Regions from separate parts of the Streptomyces sp. TAA204 genome, predicted to be linked through region 3. Evidence: riboswitches for the same ligand, from Rfam matches in the RefSeq annotation. Region 3 holds a riboswitch; each other region holds the start of a gene.

Region 1 (7,753 bases), on a different contig from region 3:
TCCGTGTCCGGGGCCGGTGCGGAGAGAACCCCGTTCAGAAGTCGTCGTCGAAGGAGACAGACCCCTCCACGGCGACCTGATAGGCCGAGGCGCGCCGCTCGAAGAAGTTCGTCAGCTCCTGCACGTTCTGCAGTTCCATGAAGGAGAACGGGTTGCGCGCGCCGTAGCGGGCCGGGAAGCCCAGCCGGACGAGCCGCTGGTCGGCGACGGCCCGCAGGTACTCCCGCATCGACTCGGTGTTCATCCCCGGCATCCCGTCGCCGCACAGGTCACGGGCGAACTGCAGCTCCGCCTCCACGGCCTCCTCCAGCATCGCCGTCACCTCCTTCTCCAGCTCCGTGTCGAAGAGTTCGGGTTCCTCCTCGCGGACGGTGTCCACGACGTCGAAGGCGAAGGACATGTGCATCGACTCGTCGCGGAAGACCCAGTTGGTGCCCGTGGCCAGCCCGTGCAGCAGGCCCCGGGAGCGGAACCAGTAGACATAGGCGAACGCGCCGTAGAAGAACAGCCCCTCGATGCAGGCGGCGAAGCAGATCAGATTGAGCAGGAACCGCCGCCGGTCGGCCATGCTGACCAGCCGGTCGACTCTCCCCTCGCCCTCGCCGCCCTCCAGCGCGTCCATCCAGCGGAAGCAGAACTGCGCCTTCTCGCGGATGGAGGGGATGTTCTCCACCGCCGCGAACGCCTCGGCGCGTTCGTCGACGTCGGGCAGATAGGTGTCCAGGAGCGTCAGATAGAACTGGACGTGCACGGCCTCTTCGAAGAGCTGCCGCGAGAGATACAGGCGCGCCTCGGGGGAGTTGATGTGCTTGTAGAGCGACAGTACGAGGTTGTTCGCCACGATCGAGTCACCCGTGGCGAAGAAGGCCACGAGACGGCTGATCATGTGCTGCTCGCCGGGCGTGAGTTTCGCGAGGTCGGCGACGTCGGAGTGGAGGTCGACCTCCTCCACGGTCCAGGTGTTCTTGATGGCGTCGCGGTAGCGGTCGTAGAAGCCGGGATAGCGCATGGGGCGCAGGGTCAGCTCGAAACCGGGGTCCAGCAGGTTCCCGGCGGTGCTGGTCCCCGCGGCGGTGGTGTCGGTGCGTGCGCTGGTCATCACTGGCATGCCTCGCAGGTCTCGGGGTTCTCCAGGGAGCAGGCGGCGGCCTCGGTCACCGGCGCGGTCGCGCCGTTCGTCGCGCCGTCCCCTGCGCCGTCCGGGCCGCCGCCGGCTTCGGTGAGGACGTGTGTGAGGGCGGGGTCGGGGGCCGGGGTGCCGGCGGCGCGGGCGATGCGTGTGGCAGGCCGTGAACGCAGGTAGTAGGTGGTCTTGATGCCGCTTTTCCAGGCGTAGGCGTACATCGAGGAGAGCTTGCCGATCGTGGGAGCCGCCATGAACAGGTTCAGGGACTGGCTCTGGTCGAGATACGGCGTGCGGGCCGCGGCCATGTCGATCAGGGCGCGCTGCGGAAGCTCCCAGGCGGTGCGGTAGAGCCCGCGGATCTCGTCGGGGAGCCACTCCAGGTCCTGCACCGATCCGGACGTCTCACGCAGTGCCTCGCGCGCACGTTCGTCCCACAGCCCCAGCCGTTTGAGATCCTCCACCAGGTAGGCGTTCACCTGGAGGAACTCGCCGCTCAGCGTCTCGCGCTTGAAGAGGTTGGAGACCTGCGGCTCGATGCACTCGTACACACCCGCGATCGCCGCGATCGTGGCCGTCGGTGCGACGGCGAGCAGCAGCGAGTTGCGCATGCCGCTCCGCGCGATGCGGGCACGCAGCGCCGCCCAGCGCTCCGGCCAGGCATGAACGGCCCGCGGATAGTGGTCGGGGTGCAGCACGCCGCGCGCCGTACGGGTCTTAGTCCAGGAGCCGAACGGGCCGTGCCGCTCGGCGAGTTCGGCGCTGGTCTCGTAGGCCGCGAGCATGATGCGTTCGCTGATGCGTGCGGACAGCTCCCGTGCCGCGTCCGAGTCGAAGCGCAGGCGCCTGCGGAAGAGGACGTCCTGCAGCCCCATCACGCCCAGACCGACGGGGCGCCAGCGGGAGTTGGAACGCCGGGCCGCCCCGGTCGGGTAGAAGTTGACGTCCACAACCCTGTCGAGGAAGGTCACGGCCGTACGGACGGTGGCGTCCAGGCGCTCCCAGTCCATCTCGCCGTCCTCGCCCAGATGCGCCGCGAGGTTGACGGAGCCGAGGTTGCACACCGCCGTCTCCGAGTCGTCGGTGACCTCCAGGATCTCGGTGCACAGATTCGAGGAGTGGACGATGCTGCCGGGCTCGGCCGTCTGGTTGGCGGTGCGGTTGGCGGTGTCCTTGAACGTCATCCAGCCGTTCCCGGTCTGCGCCAGGGTGCGCATCATGCGGGCATAGAGCTGCCGGGCCGGCACCCGCTTGACGAAGCGCCCCTCGGACTCGGCCCGCCGGTAGGCGTCGTCGAACGCGTCGCCCCACAGGTCGGTCAGCTCCGGCACCTGTGAGGGAGAGAAGAGCGACCAGTCGCCGTCGGCCTCCACGCGGCGCATGAACTCGTCCGGAACCCAGTGCGCGAGGTTGAGGTTGTGCGTCCGCCGGGCTTCCTCACCGGTGTTGTCGCGCAGCTCCAGGAACTCCTCGACGTCGGCGTGCCAGGTCTCCAGATAGACGCACGCCGCGCCCTTGCGCCGGCCGCCCTGGTTCACCGCCGCGACCGAGGAGTCCAGGGTGCGCAGGAACGGGACGATGCCGCCCGAGTGCCCGTTGGTCCCCCGGATCAGCGAACCGCGCGCCCGGATGCGGGACCAGGACAGGCCGATGCCGCCGGCGTGCTTGGAGAGCCGCGCGACCTCCTGGTAGCGCTGGTAGATCGAGTCCAGCTCGTCCAGGGGCGAGTCCAGCAGATAGCAGGACGACATCTGGGCGTGCCGGGTACCGGAGTTGAAGAGCGTGGGGGAGGAGGGGAGGTAGGCCAGAGAGCTGGTCAGCCGGTACAGCTCGGCGACCTCGTCGACGGCCGCGTCCGAGCCGTCCGCCGCCAGTCCGCATGCCACGCGCAGCAGGAAGTGCTGCGGCGTCTCGGTCACCCGTCGGGTCGTGGGGTGGCGAAGCAGGTAGCGCGAGTGGACCGTGCGCAGCCCGAAGTATCCGAAGCGGTCGTCCGCCCCTTCGGCCGTCGCCGCTTCCGCCAGGGCGTCGAGTCGCTCAGCGTGCGTCCGTACGAACGCGGCCGTACCGTCCGAGATCAGGCCCTCGCGGTGGCCGGTGGCGACGGACGCCGAGAAGGAGGTGGCGCCCTGCCCGCGGGCCTCCTCCCGGACGGCGAGCGTGAGGAGACGGGCGGCGAGCCGCGAGTGGGCGGGCTCCTCCCCGATGAGCCCGGCCGCCTCCTCCGCCGCGAGCGCCCGCAACTCGGCTTCGCTGCTGCCCTGTTGACGGCCGCGGAGCACGGCGGAGGCGACCCTCTCCGGGTCGGTGCCGGGCAGGTCGGCGGACAGCTCGGTCAGGGTGTCCAGCAGAGTCCGCGAGCCCGGCGCGGCGGGCTGTGTGGCGGGCTGCGTGCCCGTGTGCGGGCCGTCGGCGGCGCCGGTGGCCCCTTCTGCCTCTGTGGTTCCTCCTGCGGCTCTGGATGCGCCGGAGGCGTCAGGGGCGCCGAAGTCACCGCGCGGGGTGGCGGTTTCGGCGGATGCGATGGTCACGGGGTGTGCTCTCCCTCGCTCGGATGGGACCCGGGGCGAGCGCACACGGCGGGGCGTTCGGGCATGCCGCAGCGGGCGGCGGCACACCTTCCAGCGTCCACCGGTCCATCCCTCGGGACCCGGACGTCGTCTACGCCGCCGGCAGGCACTCGGACTTGCGACGTCCGGCTCCCGGCACGGGGAACAGCACATCGCACACCGTTGCGGGACAGTTCCGGACTCGCACCGGATTCCCCTGCATGGCAGCCAGCACCACCATACATCTGGTGGCGGCCAACGACAGACGACACCACATCTTGTGCCGGACGAGAGTGAAGTCTCACAGCTCCAGAGCGAAGGTGATCAGCGCGAGGAGCGGCAGCGGGTGCCAGTCCCGATCGGGTGTGCGCGCGAACCCCAGCCGCCCGTAGAGCCGGTGGGCGGACAGCATCCGCGGGTGGCTGGAGAGCACCAGCCGCCTCAGGCCGAGTTCACGCGCGCGTTCCGCGCATGTCCGCACCAGGGCCTCGCCGACTCCCCTTCCCCGGCTGCCGGGCCGGACGGCCAGCATGCGGAACTCGCCCTCTCCCGGCCGGGCGATCTCCGCGTACGTCCCGCCGTACGACGCGAAGGCAACCGAGCCCAGCACGAGGTCCGAGCCGGCGTCGGCCGCCACGAACATCTCGGCGTGCTCGGCGCGGTGGCGGGCGGCGCGCAGATGCTCCAGATACGGGTCTCTCTCGCCGAAGTCCAGCAGGCCGTCCTCGAGGTAGGCACGTGCCGTCAGCTCGCCGACGGTCTCCAGCTCGTCGGGCCGTGGGCGTCTGATCGTGAGGTCCATGTGCGGGAGTCTGCCGTATCCCACCGACAACGGCGGAGGAGCCGCCCGCCCCTCGGGGCGGACGGCTCCTCGTGCGCTCCTCGTGAGGCTCCTCCCGCGTCTGCGTCCCGCGTCCGCGGTGCACACGTCAGCAGCAGCGGAACCCTCCTCGGGGGTCGTTGTCGCGGGCGTCCGTGCGCTGCCGCTCGAACTCCCGCCGGCTGGGTACCCGCGCGTCCGGGTCGTGCTTGCGCAGGTGCTCCACGTACCGGTCGTAGGCGCTCTCGTCGGTCAGTTCGCGCACGTACCAGCGGACCCAGCGTGCGCCGCGCAGCAGTTGCCGGGTCACGGCTCCTCCCGCGTCCCGGAGCCGCCCGCCGTCTCCCCGGACCCGGGGCCGGAACCGCCCGCGCCCACCGCCGCCAGTTCGGCCTTCTCCTCCTTGTCGGGGATGAGGCCGGCCGGTGCGACGAGCTTGGACTCCTCGTACGGCGTCTCGTTCAGCGTGGCGGAGGCCGGGTCGCGCAGGGCCCTGACGCACGTGCGTCCGGCGTCCGCGATCACCACGATCACCAGTACGGCGAAGAGCGCGGCCAGCACGCCGTCCACGGTGGAGTTGGTCACGATGGTCTGCATGTCGCTCATGCTCTTGGCCGGCGGGAGCACCTCACCCCTGTCGATGGCCGCCTGGAAGTCGGAGCGCTGCTGGAAGAAGCCCACCTTCGGGTCGCTGGAGAAGACCTTCTGCCAGCTCGCCGTGAGGGTCACCACGGCGTCCCAGACGAGTGGAACGCCCGTCACCCAGGCCCACTTCAGCTTGCCGGACTTCACCAGCAGCGTGGTCGCCACCGCCAGCGCGACGGCCGCGAGCAGCTGGTTGGCGATGCCGAACAGCGGGAAGAGCTGGTTGATCCCGCCCAGCGGCTCGTGGACGCCGACCCACAGGAAGTAGCCCCACAGCGCGACCACGATGGCGCTGCACAGCCACAGACCCGGAATCCAGCTGATGTTGCGGAAGGGCTTGTAGATGTTGCCGAGGGTGTCCTGCAGCATGAACCGGCCCACGCGGGTGCCCGCGTCGAGGGCGGTGAGGATGAACAGGGCCTCGAACATGATCGCGAAGTGGTACCAGAACGCTTTCGCTCCGGCGCCGCCGATGATCTGCGAGAAGATCTCCGAGACGCCCACCGCGAGGGTGGGTGCCCCGCCCGTACGGGAGAGCAGCGACTGCTCCTCCACCTCCTTGGCGGCGGAGGCGAGCGCTTCGGGCGAGATCGAGTAGCCCAGGTCGGCCACCGCCTGCGACGCCGACTGCACGCTGTCGCCGATCACGCCGGCGGGGGCGTTCATCGCGAAGTACAGCCCGGGGTCGATGATGCACGCCGCGACCATCGCCATCACGGCGACGAACGACTCCATCAGCATGGAGCCGTAGCCGATCATCCGGATCTGCGTCTCCTTCTGGATCATCTTCGGGGTGGTGCCCGAGGAGATCAGCGCGTGGAACCCGGAGAGCGCGCCGCACGCGATGGTGATGAAGACGAACGGGAAGAGTGAACCGGCGAAGACCGGACCGGTGCCGCTCCCCGCGAAGTCCGTGACCGCGTCCATCTTCATGGTCGGCAGTGCGATGACGACGCCCAGCGCGAGCAGCGCGATCGTGCCGATCTTCATGAAGGTCGACAGGTAGTCGCGCGGCGCGAGCAGCATCCATACGGGCAGCACCGAGGCGATGAACCCGTAGACGACCATCCAGACGACCAGCGTGCCCGGCTCCAGCGTGAACGCGTCCGCCAGCGAGGACTCCGCGATCCAGCTTCCCGAGACGATCGCGAACAGCAGCAGGACGATCCCGATCAGCGACACCTCGCTGACCCGGCCGGGCCGGATCACGCGCAGGTAGAAGCCCATGAACAGCGCGATGGGCACGGTCATGGCGATGGAGAAGGTGCCCCACGGCGACTCGGCGAGGGCGTTGACGACCACGAGCGCCAGCACGGCGAGCAGGATGATCATGATGACGAAGACGGCGATCAGCGCTGCCGCGCCGCCCACCGGTCCGATCTCCTCACGCGCCATCTGGCCCAGCGACTTGCCGTCGCGCCGCATGGAGAAGAAGAGCACCACCATGTCCTGCACGGCGCCCGCGAAGATGACGCCGACGATGATCCAGATCGTGCCGGGCAGATATCCCATCTGCGCGGCGAGGATCGGGCCCACCAGCGGGCCCGCGCCCGCGATGGCGGCGAAGTGGTGGCCCAGCAGCACACGGCGGTCGGTGGGGTGGTAGTCGATGCCGTTGTTCAGCCGCTCGGCGGGCGTCGCGCGGGTCTTGTCGACCTTGAGCACGCGGTTGGTGATGAAGCGCGCATAGAAGCGGTAGCCGATCGCGTACGAGCCGAGCGCCGCGGCCACCATCCAGGCGGCCGAGATCTCCTCGCCTCTGGAGAGCGCGAGTATCGACCAGGCGACCGCGCCGACCAGCGCGACAGCGGACCAGATGACGATCGTGCGTGGACTGGCGGTTCGCACCGGGGTCGCCCTCCCGTCGGGGTTGCTTCACGACGGCAAGGACGGTAAGCCACCCGGCACCGGCGACGCCATGCCACGGACAGAGTTCGGCAGTTAAGGGCTCGTCATCTTCCCGGACGGCTTTCCCGGCCACCGTCGGCGCCGCGTCCGCGGTGGGGACGCTGGAGGTTGGCGACGAACTTGTAGCGGTCGCCGCGGTAGACGGAGCGGACCCACTCCACGGGCTCGCCGTCGGTGTCGAGCGAGTGGCGGGAGAGCATCAGCATCGGCAGTCCCACGTCCGTGCCCAGCAGTCCGGCCTCGCGCGGGGTGGCCAGGGAGGTCTCGATGGTCTCCTCCGCCTCGGCGAGGTGTATGTCGTAGACCTCGGCGAGGGCCGTGTAGAGCGAGGTGTACTTCACCAGGCTGCGGCGCAGGGCCGGGAAGCGCCGCTGGGACAGGTGCGTCGTCTCGATCGCCATGGGCTCGCCGCTGGCCAGCCGCAGCCGCTCGATGCGCAGGACGCGGCCGCCCGCGGGGATGCCGAGGGCGTCGGCGAGGCGGTCGTCTGCGGTGACGTAGCCGATGTCCAGCAGCTGCGAGGTGGGTTCGAGCCCCTGGGCGCGCATGTCCTCGGTGTAGGAGGTCAGTTGCAGTGCCTGGGAGACCTTGGGCTTGGCGACGAAGGTGCCCTTGCCCTGGATGCGCTCCAGGCGTCCCTCGACGACGAGTTCCTGCAGGGCCTGGCGCACGGTCGTCCGTGAGGTGTCGAACTCGCCGGCCAGAGCG
Region 2 (7,753 bases), on a different contig from region 3:
CAGATGAACCGGTGGCTGGAGGAGCTGCGCCCGACCAGACCGTTGTCCTCCGCCCTGACGTACATGGCGCGCGAGGCTCTGATCACGGAACAGACCCGTCTCACCGCCCAGGGCGCACTGGTCGACGCGCTGGCCACGGCACTGCTGTGGCGCTTCATCGCCGAGTTCGAGAATCTGCCCGCTGCGCTGCCGGCGCCCATCGAGGACGCACGGCTGTTCATCCACCGCAACGTCCAGAGCGACATCGACCTGGCAGCCCTCGCCACGGTCGCGAGGGTGAGTCCTGAGCACTTGGTGCGCCTGTTCCGTGAGCACATGAACACCACACCCATGCGCTACCTGTGGGACCGACGCGTCACTCACGGTATCGAGCTGTTGACCAGTTCGGGGCTGCCCGTCGGATCGATCGCGGCGTGCTCGGGCTTCAAGACGAGCTTCCATTTCGCGCGCAAGGTCAAGGAGGCCACAGGTCTGTCGCCGACGGCGCTGCGTGCGTGCCACTGGTCGCAGCACTCAACGGACGCCGACGGCAACCAGCGACCGTCTCGGGCCGGCCCGCGCAGCGAGCAGCTCTCCGGCCGCGTCGGCCGGCCGGAGAATACGAAGTCCCCACCGGCAGCGCCGAAGTGATGACCCGTTGTCGGTGACCCCGTGCGGCTTCTCCCAGGTCACGGTCTCCCAGGTCACGGCGTCATCGGTCGGCGATCACGGACCGAGCTGTGAGCGGCGCCGGGTGAAGGTGCCATGATGACGGGGAACCAGGCGAGCGCGGAATGAGGAAGCCGGTGTGAATCCGGCGCGGTCCCGCCACTGTGATCGGTGAGCGAATCCCACACAGGCCACTGCCCGCACGCGGTGGGAAGGCCGGGACGAGCGACGACCCGAGAGCCAGGAGACTCCCACGACTCGCGTCCTCGACGAAGCCGGGGCGGACTTCCCCGGAGAGGCAGGAGGGCGTCATGCCCGAAAGGCCGAACGGGCCGTTGCCGTGCCGGGTCACCGTGTGCCGGGACTGCTGCTGCGGAGGCCCGGAGGTGACTGGAGCCGAGCACGCCGAGCAGACCGCACGCCTGCGGGCCGGAGTCCCCGGAGCCGCTCCGCTGTCCGGCGTTCTCACCCTGTACTCCTTCACCGCACCGGGCCGTGTGAAGACGCCCCGCTCGCCCGTCCGGGACCGCGGACCGGGAACGCGGGTGAGCCGATGACCGCCTCCGGACCCGTCCCCGCCCACTCGGCGGCGGAGGCGCTGACCGACGCTGCGTCCCTCGGCCCGTTCTTCACCGTCCACCTCGGCGGGGAGGACCGGGGCTGGCACCCGGTGCGCGAGTCCTACGCGCGCGGATACGCGGACCTGATCCAGACCTGCGGGGCGCGCTACGGCACGCAGGAGGAGCGCATCCCCGCCTCGATCGTGCAGCTCGGCCACGCCGCCCGCCTGTGGTCGCCCGCGCTGGCCTGCACCGTCGCCCACGGCGTCATACCCGACTTCGACGCCCTGCACCGCGCCGACGACGGAGCGGCCCTGCGGCTGCCGGCCGCCGCGGGCCGACGAGCCGGGCCGCTCCCGGATGCGGTGGAGGCGCTGTACCGGCTCGTGATGGAACAGCACTTGGACGCCTTCGCCGCGGGACTTCGCGTCAAGGTCGCCCCGCGGTTGCTGGACGGCAACGCCGCCTCGGCGCTCATCGGGGCGGCCCGCGCGATCCTGCATCTCCGCCCCGGACTGCGTGCGCGGCTCACCCCGCTCGTGAGCGGCCTGCTCGCGCGTGGGCGGTTGGCCGGCACCGGGGATCTCGTCGCTCCCGACCTGTCCTTCCGGCGCCGCAGTTGCTGCCTGTTCTACCGCGTTCCCTCCGGGGGCAAGTGCGGTGACTGCTGCCTGGACCGCTGAGTCGGCGCAGCGCCACGAAGGTGACCGGGCGCCCCGCCTCTGGGGCGAGCGCCGGGCGGCCAATGGCTTCCGTGTCCGTGCCCGGCGGCGGATACACGCCGACGCGGTGACGGGAGTTCACCGCCACCGGCTTTGCATAAAGCTGCCGTGCTGCGTATAGTCATACTCTCAACGAGGAGGGTTCGATCCGGATGGCAGTACGAGCGGCAGTCGCGGGGGCGAGCGGGTACGCGGGCGGGGAGATCCTGCGTCTGCTGGCCGCGCACCCCGAGGTCGAGGTCGGGGCGGTCACCGCGAACTCCAACGCCGGTGCCCGGCTCGGCGCGCTCCAGCCCCACCTGAGCCCCTACGCGGACCGCGTGCTGGTGGAGACCTCGCCCTCCGAGCTGGCCGGCCACGACGTCGTCTTCCTCGCGCTGCCGCACGGGCAGTCCGCCGCGGTCGCCGGGGAGCTGGGCGAGGACGTGCTCGTCGTGGACTGCGGTGCGGACTTCCGGCTGACCGACGCGCACCAGTGGCAGCGCTTCTACGGAACTCCGCACGCCGGGAGCTGGCCATACGGTCTGCCGGAGCTGCCCGGCGCGCGAGCGGCGCTGCGGGACGCCTCGCGCGTCGCCGTTCCCGGCTGCTATCCGACTGCCGTCTCCCTGGCGCTCGCCCCTGCCTACGCGGCAGGGCTGGCCGAGCCGGAGGCCGTCGTCGTCGCGGCCACCGGCACCTCGGGCGCGGGCAAGGCCCTCAAGCCGCACCTGCTGGGCAGTGAGGTGATGGGCTCCATGAGCCCGTACGGCGTGGGCGGTACCCACCGGCACACCCCCGAGATGATCCAGAACCTCTCGGCGGCCGCCGGGGAACGCGTCAGTGTCTCCTTCACCCCCACACTCGCCCCCATGCCGCGCGGCATCCTCGCCACCTGCAGTGCGAGGGCGGTGCCCGGCACCGGGGAGGAGGCGCTGCGGGAGGCCTACGAGAAGGCGTACCGGGACGAGCCGTTCGTCACGCTGCTCCCCGAGGGCACGTGGCCGGCCACGGCGTCCGTGACCGGCTCCAACACCGTCCACCTGCAGACCGCCCTCGATGAGGACGCCGGGCGCCTCATCGTCGTCAGTGCCCTGGACAACCTCACCAAGGGCACCGCGGGCGGCGCGGTGCAGAGCATGAACATCGCCCTCGGGTATCCCGAGGAACTCGGTCTGCCGGCCGTGGGGCTCGCCCCGTGAGTGACGGGGCCACCGGGCCCCGGGGCGCCGGCGAAGCGAACGGAGAAGCACAGTGAGCGTGACAGCGCCGAAGGGATTCACGGCCGCGGGCGTCGCCGCCGGGCTCAAGGACAGCGGCGGCCCCGACCTGGCTCTGGTGGTCAACGAAGGACCGCGCCGCGCGGCGGCCGGCGTCTTCACCGCCAACCGTGTCAAGGCCGCCCCGGTGCTCTGGTCCCAGCAGGTGCTCAAGTCGGGTGCGGTCACCTCGGTCGTCCTCAACTCCGGCGGCGCCAACGCCTGTACGGGTCCGCCCGGCTTCCAGGACACCCACGCCACCGCCGAACACGCGGCGCGGGTGCTCGGCCACAGCGCCGGTGAGGTCGCCGTCGCCTCCACCGGACTGATCGGCATCCGCCTCCCCATGGACAAGCTGCTGCCGGGCATCGACGAGGCCGCGGGCCTGCTCTCGCCGCACGGCGGTGAGAAGGCCGCCATGGCCATCAAGACCACCGACACGGTGCACAAGACCGCTGTGCGGGAAGGCGGTTCGGGAGCCGGAGCCGGAGCCGGAGCCGGGGCCGGAGCCGGGGCCGGGGCCGGGTGGACCGTCGGCGGGATGGCCAAGGGCGCCGGCATGCTCGCGCCCGGACTGGCCACCATGCTCGTCGTGCTCACGACGGACGCCGACCTCGACACCGCCGCGCTGGACGAGGCCCTGCGCGCTGCGACCCGTACGACCTTCGACCGGATCGACTCCGACGGCTGCATGTCGACCAACGACACGGTGCTGCTGCTGGCCTCCGGCGCCAGTGAAGCGGTGCCCGACCGCGCGGAGTTCGCCGAGGCCGTACGTGCCGTGTGCGACGACCTCGCGCTGCAGCTCATCCGGGACGCCGAGGGCGCCTCCAAGGACATCCGCATCGAGGTGGTGGGTGCGGCCAGTGAGTCGGACGCGGTCGAGGCCGGCCGTTCGATCGCGCGCAACAACCTCCTCAAGTGCGCCCTGCACGGCGAGGATCCCAACTGGGGCCGGGTGCTCTCGGCCATCGGCACCACCGGGGCGGTCTTCGAGCCGGACCGGCTGAACGTCGCGATCAACGGCGTGTGGGTGTGCCAGGACGGCGCCGCCGGCGAGGACCGGGGCAAGGTCGACATGCGCTACCGCGAGGTCTCCGTCACCGCCGACCTCGGCGCCGGCGGTGAGCGCGCCGTGATCTGGACCAACGACCTGACGGCCGACTACGTCCACGAGAACAGCGCGTACAGCTCATGAGCCGGCACCCTCCTCACCCCGCACGCAAGCACACCGCGCTGCCCAAGGCGCGGACGCTCATCGAGGCGCTGCCGTGGCTCACCCGGCACAACGGCAGGACCGTCGTCATCAAGTTCGGCGGCAACGCCATGGTGGACGAGGAGCTGAAGGCCGCCTTCGCGCAGGACGTCGTCTTCCTCCGGCAGGCCGGGCTGCGTCCCGTCGTCGTGCACGGCGGCGGGCCGCAGATCAGCGCCCAGCTGTCGAGGCTCGGCCTGGACTCGGAGTTCAAGGCCGGGCTGCGGGTGACCACCGAGGAGACGATGGACGTCGTACGGATGGTGCTCGCCGGGCAGGTGCAGCGTGAACTGGTCAACCTGCTCAACCAGCACGGCCCGCTCGCCGTCGGGATGACCGGTGAGGACGCCCGCATCATGGCGGCCACGAAGCGCTACGCGCGGGTGGACGAGGATCTGGTCGACATCGGCCGCGTCGGGGACATCGACTCCATCGACACCGGCGCGGTCCGGGCACTGCTCGACGACGGCCGCATCCCCGTCATCTCCTCCATCGCCCGCAGCGCCGACGCCGAGACCGGTACCGGCACGGCCGGCGCCGGTACCGGTGTCTACAACGTCAACGCCGACACCGCCGCCGCGGCGCTCGCCGCGGCGCTGGGAGCCGAGACGCTGATGGTGCTCACCGACGTGGAGGGCCTGTACGCGGACTGGCCGCACAGCGACGAGGTGATCAGCGAACTGACCGCCGCGGAACTGGAGAAGCTGCTTCCCGATCTGGCCAGCGGCATGGTCCCCAAGATGGAGGGCTGTCTGCACGCCGTGCGCAACGGAGTGCGCACGGCACGCGTCCTGGACGGCCGGGTCCAGCACTCGATCCTGCTGGAGATCTTCACCGACGAGGGCATCGGCACCATGGTCGTGCCCGACAAGCACGAGGGGGACCCCACGCCATGAACACCGCCGTCACCGGTACGAGCGGGGGCGCCGGGTCCGCCGCCCCCGAAGGCACAGCCTCCGGCACGGGTTCCGGCACCGGTGCGCCCGGCCGGGGCGGGGACACCGGCCCGGGGAACGCCGAGCTCACCGGCCGCTGGCAGTCCGCGCTGACCGACAACTACGGAACCCCGCGGCTGCCCCTGACGCACGGCGTGGGCTCCACGTTCTGGGACGCCGGGGGCAGGTCCTACACCGACTTCGTCGGCGGCATCGCCGTCAACGCGCTGGGGACCGCGCACCCGGCGGTCGTCCGGGCCGTCTCCGAGCAGATCGCCACGCTCGGCCACGTCTCCAACCTCTTCATCGCCGAACCGCCGGTCGCCCTGGCCGAGCGGCTGCTGGAACTGGCGGGGCGCCCGGGCCGCGTCTACTTCTGCAACTCCGGTGCCGAGGCCGTCGAAGCCGCCTTCAAGGCCGGGCGCCGCACCTCCCGCACGCACATGGTCGCCACCGAGGGCGGCTTCCACGGCCGCACCATGGGCGCGCTCGCACTGACCGGGCAGCCCGCGAAGCAGGCGCCCTTCGAACCGCTGCCCGGCGAGGTCACGCACGTGCCCTACGGGGACGCCGAGGCGCTGCGCGCCGCCGTGACGACGGAGACCGCGCTCGTCATCGTCGAGCCGGTGCAGGGAGAGAACGGCGTCGTCGTACCGCCCGAGGGCTATCTGGCCGCGGCCCGCGAGATCACCCGCGCGACCGGGACACTCCTCGTCATGGATGAGATCCAGACAGGTATCGGACGTACCGGCCACTGGTTCGCCTGCCAGGCGCAGGGCGTGGAACCCGACATCATCACCCTCGCCAAGGGGCTGGGCGGCGGCCTGCCGCTCGGCGCGACGATGCTCTTCGGCGAGGCCGCGGATCTGCTCACACCCGGTCAGCACGGCTCCACCTTCGGCGGCAACCCCGTCGCCTGCGCCGCTGCCCTCGCGGTTCTGGAGACCCTGGAGGCGGAGGAGCTGCCCGCCCGCGCCGAGCGGCTGGGGACGCGGCTGGGTGACGCGATCTGGTCGCTCGGACATCCGCTCGTCGAGCGGGTCCGCGGAGCGGGACTGCTGCTGGGTATCGTGCTCACCGAGCCCGTCGCACCGCGCGTGCAACAAGCGGCTCAGGACGCGGGGTTCCTGGTCAACGCGGTCGCGCCGGATGTCGTACGGCTCGCACCGCCGCTGATCGTCACCGAGGACGAGGTGGAGGCTCTCGTCCGAGCCCTGCCCGGTGTCCTGGACGCGGTGGACGGCGGGCGGACGAGCCGATGAGCCGAAGGGGATCGGGGCGATGACCGACGGGTACGCGCAGGACCAGGAGCTGGGCAACGGGTACGGGGGCCAGGCCGTACCGCAGACCCGTACGGCGCGGCACCGCCGGATCGTCGACATCCTCAACCGTCAGCCGATCCGCTCCCAGAGCCAGCTCGCCAAGCTCCTCGCCGACGACGGACTCTCCGTCACCCAGGCCACGCTCTCCCGCGACCTGGACGAGCTGGGCGCCGTGAAGATCCGCAACACCGGCGGCGAGCTGATCTACGCCGTTCCCGGCGAGGGCGGCGACCGGACACCGAAGGCGCCGCTGGGAGAGTCCGCGAGCGAGGCGCGCATGGCCCGCCTCGCAGGTGAACTCCTCATCTCCGCCGAGGCGTCGGCGAACCTGGTGGTGCTGCGCACGCCGCCCGGCGCCGCGCAGTTCCTCGCCTCGGCCATCGACCAGGCGGGCGTGCACGACATCATCGGCACCATCGCCGGTGACGACACGCTTCTGCTCATCAGCCGCGCCCCGGAGGGCGGGCAGGCCCTGGCCGGACACCTGCTGAACCTGGCCCAGAAGGAGCACTGACCGTGCACTGGCCGGCGCCCTCCCGGCGCCGGCCTCGCGGAGAGGACGGTGCACCTGTGGCCGGGCAGTCCACCGGGCGTCGCGAGCCGGTGAGACCTCCCGGTTCCGGCACCGCCGGCGGGCGGGGGCCGGCTCAGCCCCGCGAGCGGCCGCGGCGGGAGAACCAGGCCGCCAGGACGGCGCCCGTGACGTTGTGCCAGACGGAGAAGACGGCGGCGGGCAGCGCGGCCAGCGGGCTGAAGTGGGCCGTGGCGAGTGACGCGGCGAGACCGGAGTTCTGCATGCCGACCTCGAAGCACAGGGCGCGGCGGGCGGGCTCGTCCAGGCCGCTGAGCCTGCCGGCGCCGTAACCGAGGGCCAGACCCAGGGCGTTGTGCAGGACCACGGCGAGCAGGACAAGGCCCGCCGCCGACTTGATGGCGTCCGCGCTGCCCGCGACGACCACCGTGACGATCACGGAGATCGTCAGTGCCGACAGCCAGGGCAGCGCCGGCAGGGCACGCCGCACGAGACGGCCGGCCAGCAGCCGTACGACGATGCCCGCGATCACCGGCAGCAG
Region 3 (7,753 bases):
GTGCGTGAAGGTGGATGCCGCCGGTCGCCTCCGCGTCGTCGATGCGGTGCACCTCGGCATGGGAGCCGTCGCTCATCACCGTCATCGAATGGGACGAAGCCAAGATCGACCGGACGTGTTCGGCGGGCGTGGGCTCTGTGGCGCGGGTGCGGAAGGGGCGCATCCAAGTTCTCCAGTTGCACGGTCGGAGAGGCGTACGGCCACCCGGGGATTGAATTAATTAGGTTAGGCTAACCTAATAATGAGTGGAGCCGTGATCCGGTGTCTTCGGAGTGCTCGAACTCCGTTCCGGCCAGGTGCGTTGTGACTGGTTGTCAGCTGCTTTCCGCCCGACCCGATCGACCGCGTACCGCGCAGCTGCGTCCCCCGGCTGCACGCACCATGTCTGCGGGAGCCCCGGAGGACGGGGCGTGGAAGAAATCCGCGACCGTGCCCTGCTGAACGCAGCGTCCGGCCTCGAAGACCGCCACCCTGTGGGTCAGTCGGTGTACGGAGTCGAGGTCGTGGCTGATGAACAGCAGGGCGGTGCGGGCGGGTGCCAGCAGGCCGGGCAGGGCACCCAGCACGCGCTCGCGCGAGATGACATCCAGCGCCGAGGTCGCCTCGTCGCACACGAGGAGCGCCGGGCGTGCCAGCAGGGCCCGCACGAGCGCGCAGCGCTGCAGCTGACCGCCGGAGAGTCGGCCGGGTACCCGGTCCAGCAACTCCTCCTCCAAACCCAGCAGATCCGCGGTACTTCGCGTTTCTGCTTCGGCGGCCACCGGAGTCATCGAGCGCAGGAGCCGCCCCGTCGCGGCGAGTTGTCCGAGGAGCGGCCGGCCGGCCTCGAACGACTCGGAGCTGCTCTGGTGCACGTACTGAACGGCCCGGCGCTGCTGGGGACTTCGCGCTTCGATGCGGCGGGGCACGGCGTTGCCGTCCCGTCCCAGTTCGCCGTCGGTCGCAGGAGTGAGCCCGGCCAGCAGCCGTGCGAAGGTCGTCTTTCCGGAGCCGGACGGCCCGATGAGGGCGGTCGTGCTGCCCGGCGGGAAGGACATGGTGACCGGCCCGGTCAGCAGATCCCGGCCTCCCCGCCGTCGGACGGCCACGTCATGGGCGGTGACGCCCTCGCTCGTGAGGGATTCCGGCGGGTTGGCCGGCGGTACGTCGCCTGTTCGGGTGCCACGCTCCGCCGAGAGGAGCCCGCGGGTCAGCGGATGTACGGAGCGCTCCGCGGCACCGAGAACCTCACGCACCCGGCCTGCCTCCACGGCACGCCCCTGCTCCAGCACCGTCACGTGGGTGGCCAACTCACGTACGAGTGCCAGGTCGTGGCTGAGCAGCAGGATGCCGGCGCCGCCGTTCACAAGCGTCCGGAGCCGTGCCGTGAGCGCGGAGGCCGTGGCCGGGTCGAGGCCGCTCGTGGGCTCGTCCAGCACCAGTGTCCGCGCTCCGGTGACGAGGGCCGAGGCGAGCGCCACCCGCTGCTGCTCACCGCCCGACAGCTGGTGCGGGAGCCTCCGTTGCATCTCCGCGCCCGGCAGACCCGCCGTCTCCAACGCTGCCCGGACCGATTCCGCACGGGTGCCGGGCGCACTGCGGCGCAGTGCAGCGAGCTCCCTGAGGGCGCGGCCGACGCGTCGCAGCGGGTCGAGCACGGTCTCCGGGTGCTGCGCGAGGTGTCCGGCGCTTCCGGACCGCAGTGCCCGGCGGCACGGCTCGTCGAGCGCCAGCAGGTCCTCACCCTCCAGAAGCACTTCGCCCTGGAGCCGTGTCCCGGGCCGCGAGGCGCCGAGCGCGCCCAGCCCGAGAGTGGTCTTGCCGCTGCCGGAAGGGCCGACGACTGCGGTCACGCGTCCCGCCGGGACGGTGAGTGAGACGTCGTGCAGCAGCGGACGGGCCGCCGTCGCGGCGTGCGCGGAGAGACGGCGGACCTCAAGGAGCGGTGCGTGCTGCGTCATCCGGCCCTCCTCCTGCGGGCCAGTGCCCGGTCGACGCAGAGGTTTCCGCCGACGCACAGCGACATCAGGAGTCCGGCGGGTACGAGCACGGCAGCGGGCTGGGCGAAGAGGGCATCGCTGTTGCGCTCGATGAGCACAGACCAGTCGGGTGAGGATGAAGGCAGTCCCAGGCCGAGGAAGTTCGCGGACGCCATCAGATAGAGCACACCGGAGAAGCGGGCACCTGCGTCGGTGGCGAGCGGCCCGGTCAACTCGCGGGTGAGGTGGCGCAGATGGACGTACACCCAGCCGCGTCCTTGCATCCGCAGTGCCTCGACGACGGTGCGGCATCCGGGGTCCAGCGCCGCGGCTCGCACCAGCCTGGCGACGGAGGGAACCTGAAGCGCCGCCGTGACCGCGATCAGCCAGGCCCAGCTGGAGCGTCCGGTGGCCGCCAGTGTCAGAAGGATCATCAGGCCGGGCAGCGCCAGCGCCAGGTCGAGGGCGCGCATGACCGTCTCGTCCAGCCAGCGCCGCGTCCCCGCGGCCAGCAGCCCGAGCGGTACCGCGATCACGTAACTCAGCAACAAGGCCGCCAGCGTCCCGCCGATGACCGAGGAACCGCCGTGGAGCACCAGCGAGAGCACGTCGCGGTCCAGCACGTCGGTGCCCAACGGGTGCCCGGGGCCGGGAGGTTGGGATGGCAGCGCGACAGAACCCGGTGGCGGGTCACCGGAGCCCGCCATGAACGGGCCGATCAGGGCCAAAAGCAACGGCAGGCTGAGCAACACGCCGGCCAGGAGGTCGGCCGTCGTGAGTCCCTGGCGGATGCGGGGACGGTTTCTCCGCAGGGAGGAGGCGGCTTCCGGTTGGGTCATGCCAACGCCTCCTTGCGAGGCGCCAGCCGTTGGGAGACGAGGTCGCCGGCGAGATTGACCACGACGACGGTGCCCGCGAACAGCAGGGCGTAGGACTGCACTTGAGGCGTGTCACGATTCTGCACGGCCTGGATGAAACCCGTGCCGACGCCCTGGACGCTGAAGAGGGACTCGACGATCAGCGCTCCGCCCAGAAGCCCCTCGACACAGCGGGCGAACTGCTGGCTCGCGGCCGCCAGCGCGTTGGGCAGCACGTGGCGCAGCACGACCCGCCGCTCCGGCAGCCCCAGCAGCCGCAGATGCTCGGCAGGGGGACTGCCCCGCTGCTCGGCGACGCCGACGCGTATCTGCCGTGCCAGATCACACAGTTGGCGGGCGGTCAGCACGAGCACGGGCAGTACCAGCACACTCGGCTGTGCCAGCAGGCCCACCCCGTCAAGGCCGGCGGCAGTCGCGGGCAGCAGACCCGCGGCCACGGACAGCGAGGCGATCAGCAGCATCGCCAGGACGAACTCCGGTACGGAATGCAGCAGCAGCGTCGCCGTGTTGAGAGCCCGGTCCAGACGGGTGCCCTCCCGCAGCCCCGAGATGACGCCCAGCAGCGGCGCCAGGACCGTCACCAGCGCGAGGGCCGGCAGGGCGAGTACGACCGAGACCGAAAGACGCCGTCCGATCTCGTCCCCCACCGGAAGGCCCGTCACCAGCGAACGGCCCGGATCACCCGCGAGCAGCGAGCCGAGCCAGTGCCAGAACCGCTGCCACGCCGGCTCGTCCAGGCCGAGCCGCTCCCGCAGCGCCGCCGCCTGCTGCGGGCTTCCGTGATCCCCCTGGAGCACGTCGGCCGTGTCACCGGGCACCAGGGAATCCAGCGCGAAGACCACCACGAGCGCGAAGAAGCACTGCCCGAGAGCCAGCGCGCTCCTGCGCACGGCATACCGGTGCAACGTCAGCCCAGTTCGACGTCGTCGAAACGGGCCCAGAAATGGGAGTTCGGGACGGCCGAACGCAAGCCCTTGACCGACGCGGAGACTCCGTCGTGCGCGTCCGAGAACCCCCACACGAGCATGCCGGAGTCGTCATGCGCGATGCGCTGCGCCCGGTGCAGGAGCCCCAGCCGTTCCTTCTCGTCCCGCGTGGAGCGCGCACGGTCCATCAGCTCGTCGAAACGCCCGGAATCGAATCCGGTGAGGTTCCGGGCGGCGCCGCTGCGCATCCGCTGCTGGAGGAAGTCCGAAACGGGCAGCGTGGAGGTCGTGTTGAGGGCAGCGACCCCCTTCTCCTTGATCTCGCTGAAGTAGGTCGTGGAGGCACGCTTGCGGGGCGTGACGTGCAGGCCGATGTCCTCCAGTTGTCGCGCGATGAGGGTGGAGGCCGAATCCCACGAGGCGTCGACCGTGCTGGTCTCCAGCGTGAAGGAGAGCCCCTTGGCACCGGCCTCGCGCACCAGGCCCTTCGCGCGCTCCACATCCCGCTCACGCTGGGGCAGTTCCGGCGGGTAGCCCCGCAGGCCCTTGCCGAACAGGTCGTTGCCTGCGGTGCCCCGGCCCGCCAGCGCCACCCGAACCAGCGCCTCCCTGTCGACGCCCAGCAGCAGTGCCTCCACGAGCTTCGGGTCGTCGAAGGGGGCACGGCCGGTACGCAGCAGCACCTGTTGAGCAGTGGCCTGCCGGGACGTCAACACGCGCACACCGTCGGTCCGTTCGAGGCGGTCGATGAAAGCCCCGGAGATGTCGGCCGCGTACTGCACCTGTCCGGACAGCAGCGCGTTCACGCGCGCCGACTCCTCGTTGACGGGGACGATCTCCAGGTCGTTGATCCGGGGAGGTCCGGCCCAGTGCCCCTTCCACCGCACGAAGTGCGCTATGCCTCCGGGCCTGAACCCGGCATAGCGGAAGGGTCCCGAACCCACAGGCCGGCGGAAGCTGGTGGTGCCCGCCGGGATGATCTCCGTGCCGGGCCCGGCGAACGCGGTGGGGAACTCGAAGTCCGGACGCTTCAGGACCAGTGTCACCTCGCGGGTGCCGGTGGCGCGGCTGTCGTCGAAGTCGATGGCGGACAGCAGCTGTTGGGACGGTGAACCGGTTCCCGGGTCCGCGGCGCGGCGGTAGCTGTAGAGCACGTCCTTCGCCGTCACCGGTTCGCCGTCGTGGAAGGAGGCCTTGCGGAGGCGTATGTGCCAGCGCCGGCCCGATGAGTCGCTCTCCCACGACTCCGCGAGGCGTGCCCGCACCGACATGTCGTCGTCGTACGTGGCGAGCGTGTCGAACAGCGCCTTCGCACGCGCCTGATCGACGAAGTTCGGCGCGACGTGCGGATCGAGCGTCTCCTGCGAGCCGCCGGCGGTGAACGCGGCACGGAAGCGGCCGGACTTCCCACCGTCCTCCGGCGGGCAGCCGGTGAGCAGCCCCGCGGCCGCCACTGCTCCGGCGCTTGTCATCACGGTGCGCCTGCTCGGTGCTGGGCCACTGGCTGCGCGTATCTCGGCACGACTCGGCATCGCGATCCTTCCCGGGGTGTCCTCGCCCCAGTCGGTGGACGGCGACGGGTCAGTCTCCTGACTCCCGGATCACCGCTCGCCCCTGCCTTCCAGCCCGTGCAACCACAGGCCGTGGCCTTGCTGGGGTCCGCTCCCCGGTCACAGTGGCGGGACCGTGCCGGAATCACACCGGCTTCCTGATCCCCGTCGCCCTGCCCCGCCATTGTGGCTCAGGACAAGTACGCACCGGCCGGTGGCATGGGTGCACGCGGCGTCTTCCGCGAACACGCCCGCCGTGGGCACCGTCACGAACCGGCTGACGGCAAGGCCGGGACGGCGCCCGGTAACGGGGCCGCGTTCGTCGGATGTGACGTACGTCATGCTGCCGCATGTCGCCCGGTTGGAACTCCGCCCTCTCTCAGCCCGACTACCTGCCGGCACCCCACGAGTGGGGACCGATGGGAGCACGGAGAGGAACACCATGGCGAACACGACGGCGGCCACGACGCAGTTGGAGGAGCCACCCTCCGGGACTCCGGCGTCCGGGACGGCGGACACGCGGTCCGGAACACGGGCGCTGCTGCTGCGCCTGCACTTCTACGCCGGCGTCTTCATCGCGCCGTTCCTGCTCGTCGCGGCCGTGACCGGTCTCTTCTATACGGCGATGCCTCAGGTGGAGAAGACGCTCTACCAGGACGAGTTGAAGGTGAGCCCCCGGGGCGAGCCGGACTCGCTGGCGGTTCAGGTGGCGGCGGCGAAGAAGGCTGCGCCGGACGGCTCCCTGGTCTCGGTGACGACCGGGCCCGGCCGCGAGGACAGCACCCGTGTCGTTTTCGAGGAGCCGGGGCTGAAGGAGGGGTACACGCGGACAGCCTTCGTCGACCCGTACGACCACTCGGTGCTGGGCACGCTGGAGACCTTCGGCCAGTGGCTGCCGGTCCGGGCGTGGTTCGACGATTTGCACCGCAACCTGCACCTGGGCGAGTTCGGTCGCAACTACAGTGAGATCGCGGCGAGTTGGCTGTGGGTGGAGGTCGCCGGGGGACTGGTGCTGTGGGTCGGGCTTCGTCGCTCGCGCCGCAGGCTGCGCCGCACCTTGCTGCCGGAGCAGTCGGCTCCTCCCGGGCGCCGGCGGGTGAGGTCCTGGCACGGCGCGGTCGGGCTGTGGGCGGCCGCGGGCCTGTTGGGCCTGTCCGCCACGGGGCTGACGTGGTCCGCCTACGCGGGGGCCAACATCACTCAGTTGCGGGAGCAGTTGAACAGTCCCACGCCGGAGGTCGCCGCCACCGTTTCGCACACTGACGGACCGGGGAAGCCGGACGGCCGGGACATCGGCTTCGACGGAGCCGTCCGCGAGGCGAGGGAGGCCGGACTCGGAGGCGTCCTGGACATCACGCCCCCCGCCGACAGCGGCAGTGCGTACGTCGTGAAGGAGAACACCCGTTCCTGGCCCGAGCGGCAGGACTCCGTCGCGGTCGCACCGGACTCCGGAGAGATCACCGCGACCCTCCGTTTCGACGACTACCCCCTGCTGGCGAAGCTGTCGCGCTGGGGCGTGGACGCGCACATGGGCCTGCTGTTCGGCCTGGTCAACCAGATCGTGCTGGCCCTTCTCGCCCTTGCGCTGATCGGAATGATCTTCTGGGGATACCGGATGTGGTGGCTGCGCCGCCCCACGCGCGGTGACGCCCCGACCGGGTGGCTGCCGCGGCCGGGACGCGCTCCGGCGCGCGGCGCGTGGCGGCGCATCCCCGGGAAGGTGCTGGCTCCGGGGGCTGTGGTGACGGCGCTGGTCGGGTACTGGCTGCCATGGTTCGGCATACCGCTGCTGCTGTTCCTCGTCGTGGATCTCGTGACGGGCCGGATTCGCCGGAACCAAGAGCCGGACGGCCGTCCTCGCGCTCAGAGCGCCGGCTCGGGCGGGTGAAGGTAGCGGCATCCGGGGCGGGGGTGCATCAGGAAGTCGTGGTGGGAGATGTTCCACGCGTATGCGCCCGCCAGTGCGAAGACGACCCTGTCGCCCGCCCGGAGTCCCGGTGCCGGCACGCCGCGGGCCAGGACGTCCTTGGGGGTGCACAACTGCCCGGTGAAGCTGACGTGGCCGCCCCGCGCGGCCGGACGGGGCAGAGGATGGGGCCAGCGCTCCACCGGGAGGACCTCGGCCGGCTGGTCGTGCCCCTTGGCCGCCGGCGTGCGCAGATGGTGGGTGCCGCCGCGGACGACGGCGAACTCCTCGCCGTGGCTGCTCTTCACGTCCAGCACCTCCGTCGCGTACCAGCCGCAGTACGCCGTCAGCGCACGCCCCGGCTCGATCCGCAGTACGGGTCCGGGATGCCGCTCTGCGAGTCGGGCCAGCCCGGCCCCGAAGGAGGGCCAGTCGAAGCGCGACGCCGGGCGGGAGTAGTCGACGGCCATGCCGCCGCCGACCGTGAGTTCGCGCAGCCGGACGCCGCACCGGGCGGCGAGTTCCGTGGCCCCGG
Region 4 (7,753 bases), on a different contig from region 3:
ATCCCGGCCAGCTCCCGGGCGTAGCAGCGCAGCAGGTCGTGCATGCGGTAGCGCTGGAGCCCGAGGCCGTCCGTTCCCACCACCTCGACCAGATGCTCGTCGAGCAGTGTCTCCAGCGCCCCCGCGGCCTCCTCGGCTTGGCCCATGGCCACCTCGACGGTCCATCCCGCGACCGCGTCGTCGCCGAGCTGTCCGAAGGCGCGGAAGACCCTCGCCGCCGGTTCGGGCAGATGCCGGTAGCTCAGTTCCGCGCCGGCCCGTACCTCCATCTCGCCGGTGCGGAGCTGGTCCAGCCGTCCGCGCTCGTCGTGCAGGAAATCGGCCAGCGTGCCGACGGTCCAGCCGGGACGGTTCGCCAGCCGGGCACCCGCGATCCGCACGGCCAGCGGCAGCGAGCCGCAACCGGCGAGCACCCGGTCCACGTCCGCCTCCTCCGGGCGCAGCCGCTCCGTTCCGACGATGGCGCCGAAGAGCGCCCGTGCGTCCTCGCGTTCCATCACGCCCAGGGGCGAGTGGTACGCCGGCAGCCCGGGCATCCGGCGGCGTGAGCTGACGAGCACCGCCGATCCGCCCGTGCCCGGCAGCAGGGGACGCACCTGAGCGCCGCCGGCGGCGTCGTCGAGAACGATGAGGAACCGGCGCTGCGCCAGACGGGAGCGCAACAACGCGGCCCGCTCGCCCAGTTCACCGGGGATGGTGCTGTCGATGACCCCGAGGCCGCGGAGCATCTCGGCCAGGACGTCGGCGGGATCACGCGGCTGGTCGCTCGTCCCGCCCAGGTCGACGAAGAGCTGACCGTCGGGGAAGGCATCGCGCACACGGTGCGCCACATGAACCGCCATCGTGGACTTCCCGCACCCCGGGGGCCCCGAGACGACCGCGACGACCGGCTGTCTGCCGGCCGCCGACAACAGCCGCTCCAGAACGGCGATCTCCTCGGCGCGGCCGGTGAAGTCCGGTACGTCCATGGGCAGTTGGCACACCGAGGCGGGCGCCGCGGTACGGCGCCGGCCTGCGTAGCCGTTGACCTCCTCCCCCACAGCGCGCAGGGGCTCGCTCGGTTCGATGCCCAGCTCGGCGGCGATGATCCTCTCCGCCTCGGCGTACGCGGAGCGGGCCTCGGTGGTGCGGCCCGAGTCGTGCAGCGCGTGCACGACCATCCGCCACAGGTCCTCCCGCAGCGGATCCTCGGCCAGCCGGGACCTCAGATCGGCCACCAGCGACGCGTAGTCCCCCAGGCGCAGCCGGACCTCCAGGCACTCGTCCACCGCGACGGACCGCAGCCCCTCGATCCTGGTGATCGCCGGGTCCCACACCACGCTGGAGGGCACGTCCTGCAGCACGCCGCCGCGCCAGAGTCCCAGCGCCGACTCGTATCCGCGCAGCGCGGCGGCGTCGTCGCCCCGGTCGCGCTCCGCGCGGGCCCGGTCCAGTCGCTCTTCGAAGAGCAGCATGTCGACGTCACCGGGGCCGACGTCGAGGGCGTAGCCCGAAGGCTCCGTCCTCAGCCCGTCGGTGGCGACGCCCGCGGCCGACAGCGTCTGCCGCAGCGTGCGCACGTAGGTACGGACGTTGGCGACGGCGGACCGGGGCGCGCCGCCGGGCCACAGGACTTCCGTGAGCAGGTCGAGCGAGACGAACCCGCCCGGCTGCAACAGCAGCGTGGCGAGCACCGCTCTCGGCTTGGGCCCGCCCAACCGGACCGGGACACCGTCCGCACTCACCTGGAGCGATCCCAGCACCCCGAACGTCGGCTGCTCCCCCATTCAACGCCTCCGCGATGATCCGCAGTTGCGGCGCAGCGTACCGGTGCGCGAAGCACGCCGAACAGGGTTTCGGGAGAGGTCGCCCACCGTTGCGTCCACCCGCGCCGCCGCCGGCGACCGGACCGCCGGCGACCGGACCGCCGGCGGCACACTCAACCGGTCGGCGTGCAATGTCCGTCCGGGGAACGCGGCATGTCCCGGCCTCCGGCCACAACGCGTTTCGGGCCGCGCGCCGGGGTCACCGCCGGAAGTCCGCGGGCGCCGGGGCAGTGCGCCCTGTCGGCCGCCTGCCGGGAGAACGTAGGATCGGCTGATCACCGCCGCGACGGGAGACAGGAAGCCGGTGCGAATCCGGCACGGTCCCGCCACTGTGACCGGGGAGCACCCCCCTTGTGAGGGCCACTGCGCGCCGCGTGGGAAGGCCGGGGGAACGTCGATCCGGGAGTCAGGACACTGGCCCGTCGCGGATCCGTTCCGAGGAGCGCGGACTCCCCAGGAGGCTTCACGTGTACGACGGCACGCCCCGTCCTGTCTTCTTTCCCCCTTCCCGTCCGCGCCGCCGTGCCCTGCGCACCGCGGCGTCGGCCCTCGCCCTGTCGGCGACGCTGCTGACCGCCTGCGGCGGCGCTTCCTCCGGTCCGGCCCACGGGGACCGGAATTCCGGCGGACCGGCGGCAGAGGGCTTCCCCGTCACCGTCGACAACTGCGGGACCCGCACGACGTACGACAAGCCGCCGTCCCGCGTGGTCACCATTCACCAGCATCCGGCCGAGCTGATGCTCTCCCTCGGCCTGGGGGAGCGCATGGTGGGCACCGCCTTCCCCGACTCGGCCGTGCTGCCCGAACTCAGGAAGGAATACCGGAAGGTCCCCGAGATCGCGAAGAAGGAGCCCTCCTTCGAGACCGTCCTGAACGCCGAACCGGACTTCGTCTACGGCGGCTACGGCAGCGCGTTCGCCCAGAAGGAGGGCCGTTCGCGCGACGCGTTCGCCGACGCGGGCATCGACACCTACCTCAACCGCGAGTACTGCGGGAAAAAGAAGGTGTCGATGGAGGACACCTACGAGGAGATCCGCACCATCGGTGCGATCTTCGGTGTGCCGGAACGTGCCGAGAAGCTGGTCGCCGACCTGCGGGGCCGCATCGAGCGGACGGGCCGTGCGGTCGAGGGCACCTCCCGCGTGCCCGTGTTCGTCTACGACAGCGGAGAGAAGGCGGCGTTCACCGCCGGCGGCAAGAGCCTGGGGACCGAGATCATCCGGCGTGCCGGCGGCCGGAACGTCTTCGCCGGCCTCGACGACGTCTTCGGTGACGTGTCCTGGGAACAGGTCGTCGCCCGCAAGCCCGAGGTCATCGCGATCTACGACTACGCGGGGGCCGGAAGCGTGGAGCGGAAGAAGAAGTTCCTGCTGTCGCGGCCCGCCCTCGCGGACGTTCCCGCGGTGAAGAACGAGCGGTTCGTGGTGCTGCCGCTGACCGCGACACTGGTGGGCGTGCGTCCCCCGTACGCCGTGGAGGACCTGGCCCGCGGACTGCACCCCGAGCGGTTCCGGTGACGGCCCCGGCCGCGGTGACACCCGCCTCGCGCCCGTCCACTCCGACCACGGCTCCCCGCGAACGCCTACGGGCGCGGTCCTTCGCCCTCGCCCTGGCGGTGCTCGCGGTCCTGCTCGTGATCTCGGTGACGGTGGGCCTGGCCGTGGGCTCGGTGCATGTGCCGCCCGGCGAGGTGTGGGGGATCGTCACCCACCGCCTGGGCGCCGGGTGGCCGGACCCTGTCTGGTCGCGGGCGCGCGAGACGATCGTCCTGGATGTGCGGGGGCCGCGGGTGCTGCTGGGGGCGGTGACGGGGGCGGGGCTCGCCGTGGTGGGGACCGCCATGCAGGCTCTGGTGCGCAATCCGCTCGCGGACCCGTATCTGCTGGGGGTGTCCTCGGGGGCGTCCCTCGGCGCCGTCGCCGTGATCGTCTTCGGTGTGAGCCTGTTCGGGCCGGCATCGCTGTCGGCCGCCGCTTTCGCCGGGGCCCTGCTCACGCTGTTGCTCGTCTACACCACCGCGCGGACCGGCGGCCGTATCACCCCGGTGCGGCTGGTGCTGTCCGGTGTGGCGGTGGCGGCGGTGCTGAGCGCCGTGATGAACCTGCTGCTGCTGACCACCGACCGCGGCAACGAGGCGCGTGCCGTCCTGGCATGGACGCTCGGCGGCCTCGGCGGCGTTCAGTGGTCGACGCTGTGGCTGCCCGGCGGCGCGCTGCTGCTGGGCATCGCCGTCCTGCTGGTGCACGCCCGGTCGCTGAACCTGCTGCTGGCGGGCGAGGAGGCCGCCGCCACGATGGGGCTGGACGTGGCGCGGTTCCGGGCCCGGATGTTCGTCCTGCTCTCCCTCGTCACGGGGGTTCTGGTCGCGGCGGCCGGGCCGGTCGGTTTCGTCGGTCTCATGCTGCCGCACATCGTGCGGCTGTTCGTGGGCGGCGACCACCGCGCGGTGCTGCCGACAGCCGCGCTGGGCGGAGCGGTCTTCCTCGTGTGGGCCGACATCGCCGCCCGTACGGTCGCCGCCCCGGCGGAGATCCCCGTCGGTGTGCTCACGGCGCTGTGCGGCGGGCCGTTCTTCCTGTGGCTGATGCGCCGCAACGCCCGGCGTGACACCGGCCGGGGGGTGGGATGAAGAGCGCGACCGGACTCGACGTCGAGCACGTCACGCTGACCGCGGGCGCCCGCCATCTGGTGCGGGACGTGTCGCTGGAAGCCCGTCCCGGTGAGGTGATCGGCCTCGTCGGCCCCAACGGCAGCGGCAAGTCCAGCCTTCTGCGCGCCGTCTACCGCGTGCTGCGTCCCGAGACCGGCTCGGTGCGTGTCGACGGGTCGGACGCCTGGTCGCTGTCCCCACGCCAACTGGCCCGGACGCTCTCCGCGGTGGTGCAGGAGTCCGGCGCGGACTTCGACCTGACGGTGCGTGAGGTCGTCGCCATGGGCCGCACGCCGCACAAGCGTCTGCTCGACGGCGACACCGCGAGGGACGCCGGTCTCATCGAGGCGGCCCTGGCGTCGGTGGACACGGCCGAACTGGCCGGCCGGCCTTTCGAGCACCTCTCCGGCGGCGAACGCCAGCGCGTGCTCATCGCCCGTGCCCTGGCCCAGGAGCCGAGCCTGCTGGTGCTCGACGAACCGACGAACCACCTCGACATACGGCACCAGCTTGAGGTGCTCGGCATTCTGCGGCGGCTGCCCGCGACCGTCCTGATGGCGCTGCACGACCTCAATCTGGCCGCCTACTACTGCGACCGTCTCTACGTCCTGCGGGAGGGCGAGGTCACCGCGTACGGGCCGCCCGCCGAGGTGCTCACCCCCGGGCTGCTGGAGGACGTGTACGGCGTGGCGGGCGAGGTGACGGTCCATCCGCGCACCGGGGCGCCGCAGGTGACCTTCCTGCCCGGCGAGGAGGCTCACACCGGACGCGGCGGGTCCTGACCGCAGCGGCCCGGCCGGTGCGGGCCCGGGCCGGCCGGGCAGCACGGCGGGCAGCTCGTCCGCGACGGACGGCCGGGACGGCACGGACGCACGGGATGCCCGCGACACACGGGACACGCAGGACGGACTCTCAGCGTCGTTGCCGCAGGCCCAGGTCGTGCACGTAGCCGGGGTAGGGGTCGTCGCCGACCTCGGCGAGCCGGGCACCGATACCCCGTGCGGCATCCAGTACAGGGGGAGCCAGCCGGTCCAGCTCCAGCGCCCCGGAACGGACGACCACGCCGACGGCCGCGACCGGTTCACCCTCCACCAGCACGGGGCCGGCGACCGAACAGCTGCCCAGCGTCATCTCCTCACGCGTCGTGGCGAACCCGCGCCGCCGCGTGCGCCGCAGCTCGCGCCGCAGCCTGCCCGGCTCGCGGATCGAGTACCTCGTCGGGCGGTCCAGCTCCCGGGCCAGCTGCTCGTCGATGTCGGCGGACGTCGCCCAGGCGAGCAGTGCCTTGCCGACGCCGGTCGTGTGCAGCGGCAGCCGTCCGCCGCTGCGGGAGATGATCGGTACCGACCGGTGGCCGGTGAGTTTCTCCACGTACAGCGCCATCCCGCCGTCGCGTACGGCGAGATGGACGTTCTCCCGTGTGGCCTCGTACAGCTCCTGCATGAACGGCATGGCGGTGTCGCGCAGCCGCGTGTGCAGACCGCTCAGCAGTCCCAGCTCCAGCAGACGCAGCCCCACTCTGTACGTGCCGTCCTCCTCGCGCTCCAGACCGCGCCAGCGGGTCAGCTCGCCGACCAGCCTGTGGGTGGTCGCCAGGCTCAGCTCCGCGCGCCGGGCGAGCTCGGTGAGGGTCAGCCGCGGGTGCCCGGAGTCGAAGGCGTCGAGGATCGCCAGCATGCGTGACGCCACGGTCCGACCGGGCTGACTGCTGTTTCCGGCCATACGGCTTCCGCTCAGTGAAAGACGATGCTGTGCCTGGAGTGTGCCACGCACCATGATGTCGGTCACCCCGACAAGGAGAAACACCATGTCGTCAACGTCCCCGCAGCCCTCCCCCGCCGCTGCCGGCACGGGAGCCCCACGCGCCGCCGAGGGCGGTTTCTGGCCGGTCCTGCTCTGCTGGCTCGCGGTCGCGCTCGACGGGTTCGACCTCGTCGTACTCGGAGCCGTGATCCCCACCCTCACCGAGACGGAGGCGCTCGGCTTCGACTCCGCCTCGCTGACGACCGCGGCCACGCTCGGCCTGGTCGGCGTCGGCATCGGCGCGGTGGCGATCGGTCCGCTCACCGACCGTTTCGGCCGGCGGGCGAGCCTGCTGGTCTGCATCGGAGTCTTCTCCGTGCTGACTCTCGCGATCGCGTGGGCCCCGAACATCGCCACGTTCGTGGCGCTGCGCTTCCTCAGCGGCCTGGGCCTGGGCGCCTGTCTGCCCACCGCGCTGGCGTACATGACCGAGTACGCACCGCCGGGCCGCCGCGGCTCGGCCGTCACGCGGATGATGACCGGCTACCACGTGGGCGCCGTGCTCACGGCCCTGCTGGCGATCGTGCTCATCCCCCGCCTCGGCTGGGAGGCGATGTTCGTCTTCGGCGGCGCGGCCGGACTGCTGACGCTGCCGCTGATGTGGGCCAAGCTGCCGGAGTCGGAGGCGTTCACCGAGGCGCGCGGCAAGGCCGCCTCCCCCGCCGAGCCACCGGTACGGCCCTCCGCCCTCATGCGCGGACGGCTGCTGCGCGTGAGCATCGGCATCTGGGTCGCCTCGTTCATGGGCCTGCTCCTGGTGTACGGCCTCAACACCTGGCTGCCGCAGATCATGGGCGCCGCGGGCTACTCGGTCGGCGCCTCGCTGGGGCTGCTGCTCGCACTCAACCTCGGCGCGATAGCCGGTCTGCTGCTCGCCGGGCGGGTTTCGGACGCCCACGGCAACAAGCGCACCGTGCTGCTGTGGTTCGCGGTCTCGGCGGTCTTCCTGGCGCTGCTGTCGGTGAAGATGGAGTCAACGGCGGTGGTGTACGCGGCGGTCTTCCTCGCCGGTGTGTTCGTCTTCAGCGCCCAGGTGCTGGTGTACGCGTTCGTCGGGCACCTCTTCGCCGCCGAGGTGCGGGGCACCGCCCTCGGCCTGGCCGCGGGGGTGGGACGCCTCGGTGCGATCGTCGGGCCGTTCCTCGGTGGCCTGCTGGTCAGCGCGGGGATCGCCTACCCGTGGGGTTTCTACGCCTTCTCCGTCGCGGCCGTCCTGGCCGTACTGTCACTGCTCGCCGTGCCCGCGTACCTGACCAGGAGCGGCTCATGAGGACGACGCGCACGCAGGTGGTGATCGTCGGGGCCGGGCCGGCCGGGCTGCTGCTTTCGCACCTGATGGACCGTGCCGGCGTCGAGTCGGTCCTGCTGGAGAACCGCAGCCCCGAGTACGTCCGCGGCCGCATCCGCGCCGGCATGCTGGAGCACTCGACGGTGGAGCTGCTCAGCGAGGCGGGCGTCGGTGAGCGGCTCAAGCGCGAGGGCATGGAGCACCGCG

What was found. Region 3 has a riboswitch for cobalamin ahead of H343_RS0101315 (ABC transporter substrate-binding protein). Riboswitches for the same ligand answer to the same signal wherever they lie in the genome.
Region 1: another riboswitch for cobalamin. It lies ahead of H343_RS29705 (ribonucleoside-diphosphate reductase subunit alpha); the one in region 3 lies ahead of H343_RS0101315 (ABC transporter substrate-binding protein).
Region 2: another riboswitch for cobalamin. It lies ahead of H343_RS0113285 ((2Fe-2S)-binding protein); the one in region 3 lies ahead of H343_RS0101315 (ABC transporter substrate-binding protein).
Region 4: another riboswitch for cobalamin. It lies ahead of H343_RS0119465 (ABC transporter substrate-binding protein); the one in region 3 lies ahead of H343_RS0101315 (ABC transporter substrate-binding protein).

What each region holds. Positions count from the first base shown of each region.
Region 1 is NZ_AUKW01000004.1:106,901-114,653, reverse strand. Features, by position in the region: gene H343_RS0108825 (ribonucleotide-diphosphate reductase subunit beta) at 35-1,099, opposite strand; gene H343_RS29705 (ribonucleoside-diphosphate reductase subunit alpha) at 1,099-3,474, opposite strand; cobalamin riboswitch at 3,778-3,947, opposite strand; gene H343_RS0108815 (GNAT family N-acetyltransferase) at 3,974-4,474, opposite strand; gene H343_RS0108810 (YbdD/YjiX family protein) at 4,602-4,802, opposite strand; gene H343_RS29700 (carbon starvation CstA family protein) at 4,799-6,985, opposite strand; gene H343_RS29695 (GntR family transcriptional regulator) at 7,090-7,753, opposite strand, start outside.
Region 2 is NZ_AUKW01000006.1:105,996-113,748, forward strand. Features, by position in the region: gene H343_RS33585 (helix-turn-helix transcriptional regulator) at 1-630, shown strand, start outside; cobalamin riboswitch at 776-899, shown strand; gene H343_RS0113285 ((2Fe-2S)-binding protein) at 1,202-1,891, shown strand; gene argC (N-acetyl-gamma-glutamyl-phosphate reductase) at 2,083-3,111, shown strand; gene argJ (bifunctional glutamate N-acetyltransferase/amino-acid acetyltransferase ArgJ) at 3,164-4,366, shown strand; gene argB (acetylglutamate kinase) at 4,363-5,319, shown strand; gene H343_RS30450 (acetylornithine transaminase) at 5,316-6,620, shown strand; gene H343_RS0113310 (arginine repressor) at 6,640-7,194, shown strand; gene H343_RS0113315 (bile acid:sodium symporter family protein) at 7,328-7,753, opposite strand, start outside.
Region 3 is NZ_AUKW01000001.1:305,453-313,205, reverse strand. Features, by position in the region: gene H343_RS0101335 (DUF2470 domain-containing protein) at 1-163, opposite strand, end outside; gene H343_RS28210 (ATP-binding cassette domain-containing protein) at 315-1,940, opposite strand; gene H343_RS0101325 (ABC transporter permease subunit) at 1,937-2,797, opposite strand; gene H343_RS0101320 (ABC transporter permease) at 2,794-3,726, opposite strand; gene H343_RS0101315 (ABC transporter substrate-binding protein) at 3,744-5,234, opposite strand; cobalamin riboswitch at 5,325-5,509, opposite strand; gene H343_RS28205 (PepSY-associated TM helix domain-containing protein) at 5,755-7,200, shown strand; gene H343_RS0101305 (type III PLP-dependent enzyme) at 7,176-7,753, opposite strand, start outside.
Region 4 is NZ_AUKW01000014.1:179,524-187,276, reverse strand. Features, by position in the region: gene H343_RS0119470 (BTAD domain-containing putative transcriptional regulator) at 1-1,766, opposite strand, end outside; cobalamin riboswitch at 2,077-2,242, shown strand; gene H343_RS0119465 (ABC transporter substrate-binding protein) at 2,273-3,322, shown strand; gene H343_RS0119460 (iron ABC transporter permease) at 3,319-4,434, shown strand; gene H343_RS0119455 (ABC transporter ATP-binding protein) at 4,431-5,237, shown strand; gene H343_RS0119450 (IclR family transcriptional regulator) at 5,368-6,144, opposite strand; gene H343_RS31590 (MFS transporter) at 6,263-7,528, shown strand; gene H343_RS0119440 (4-hydroxybenzoate 3-monooxygenase) at 7,525-7,753, shown strand, end outside.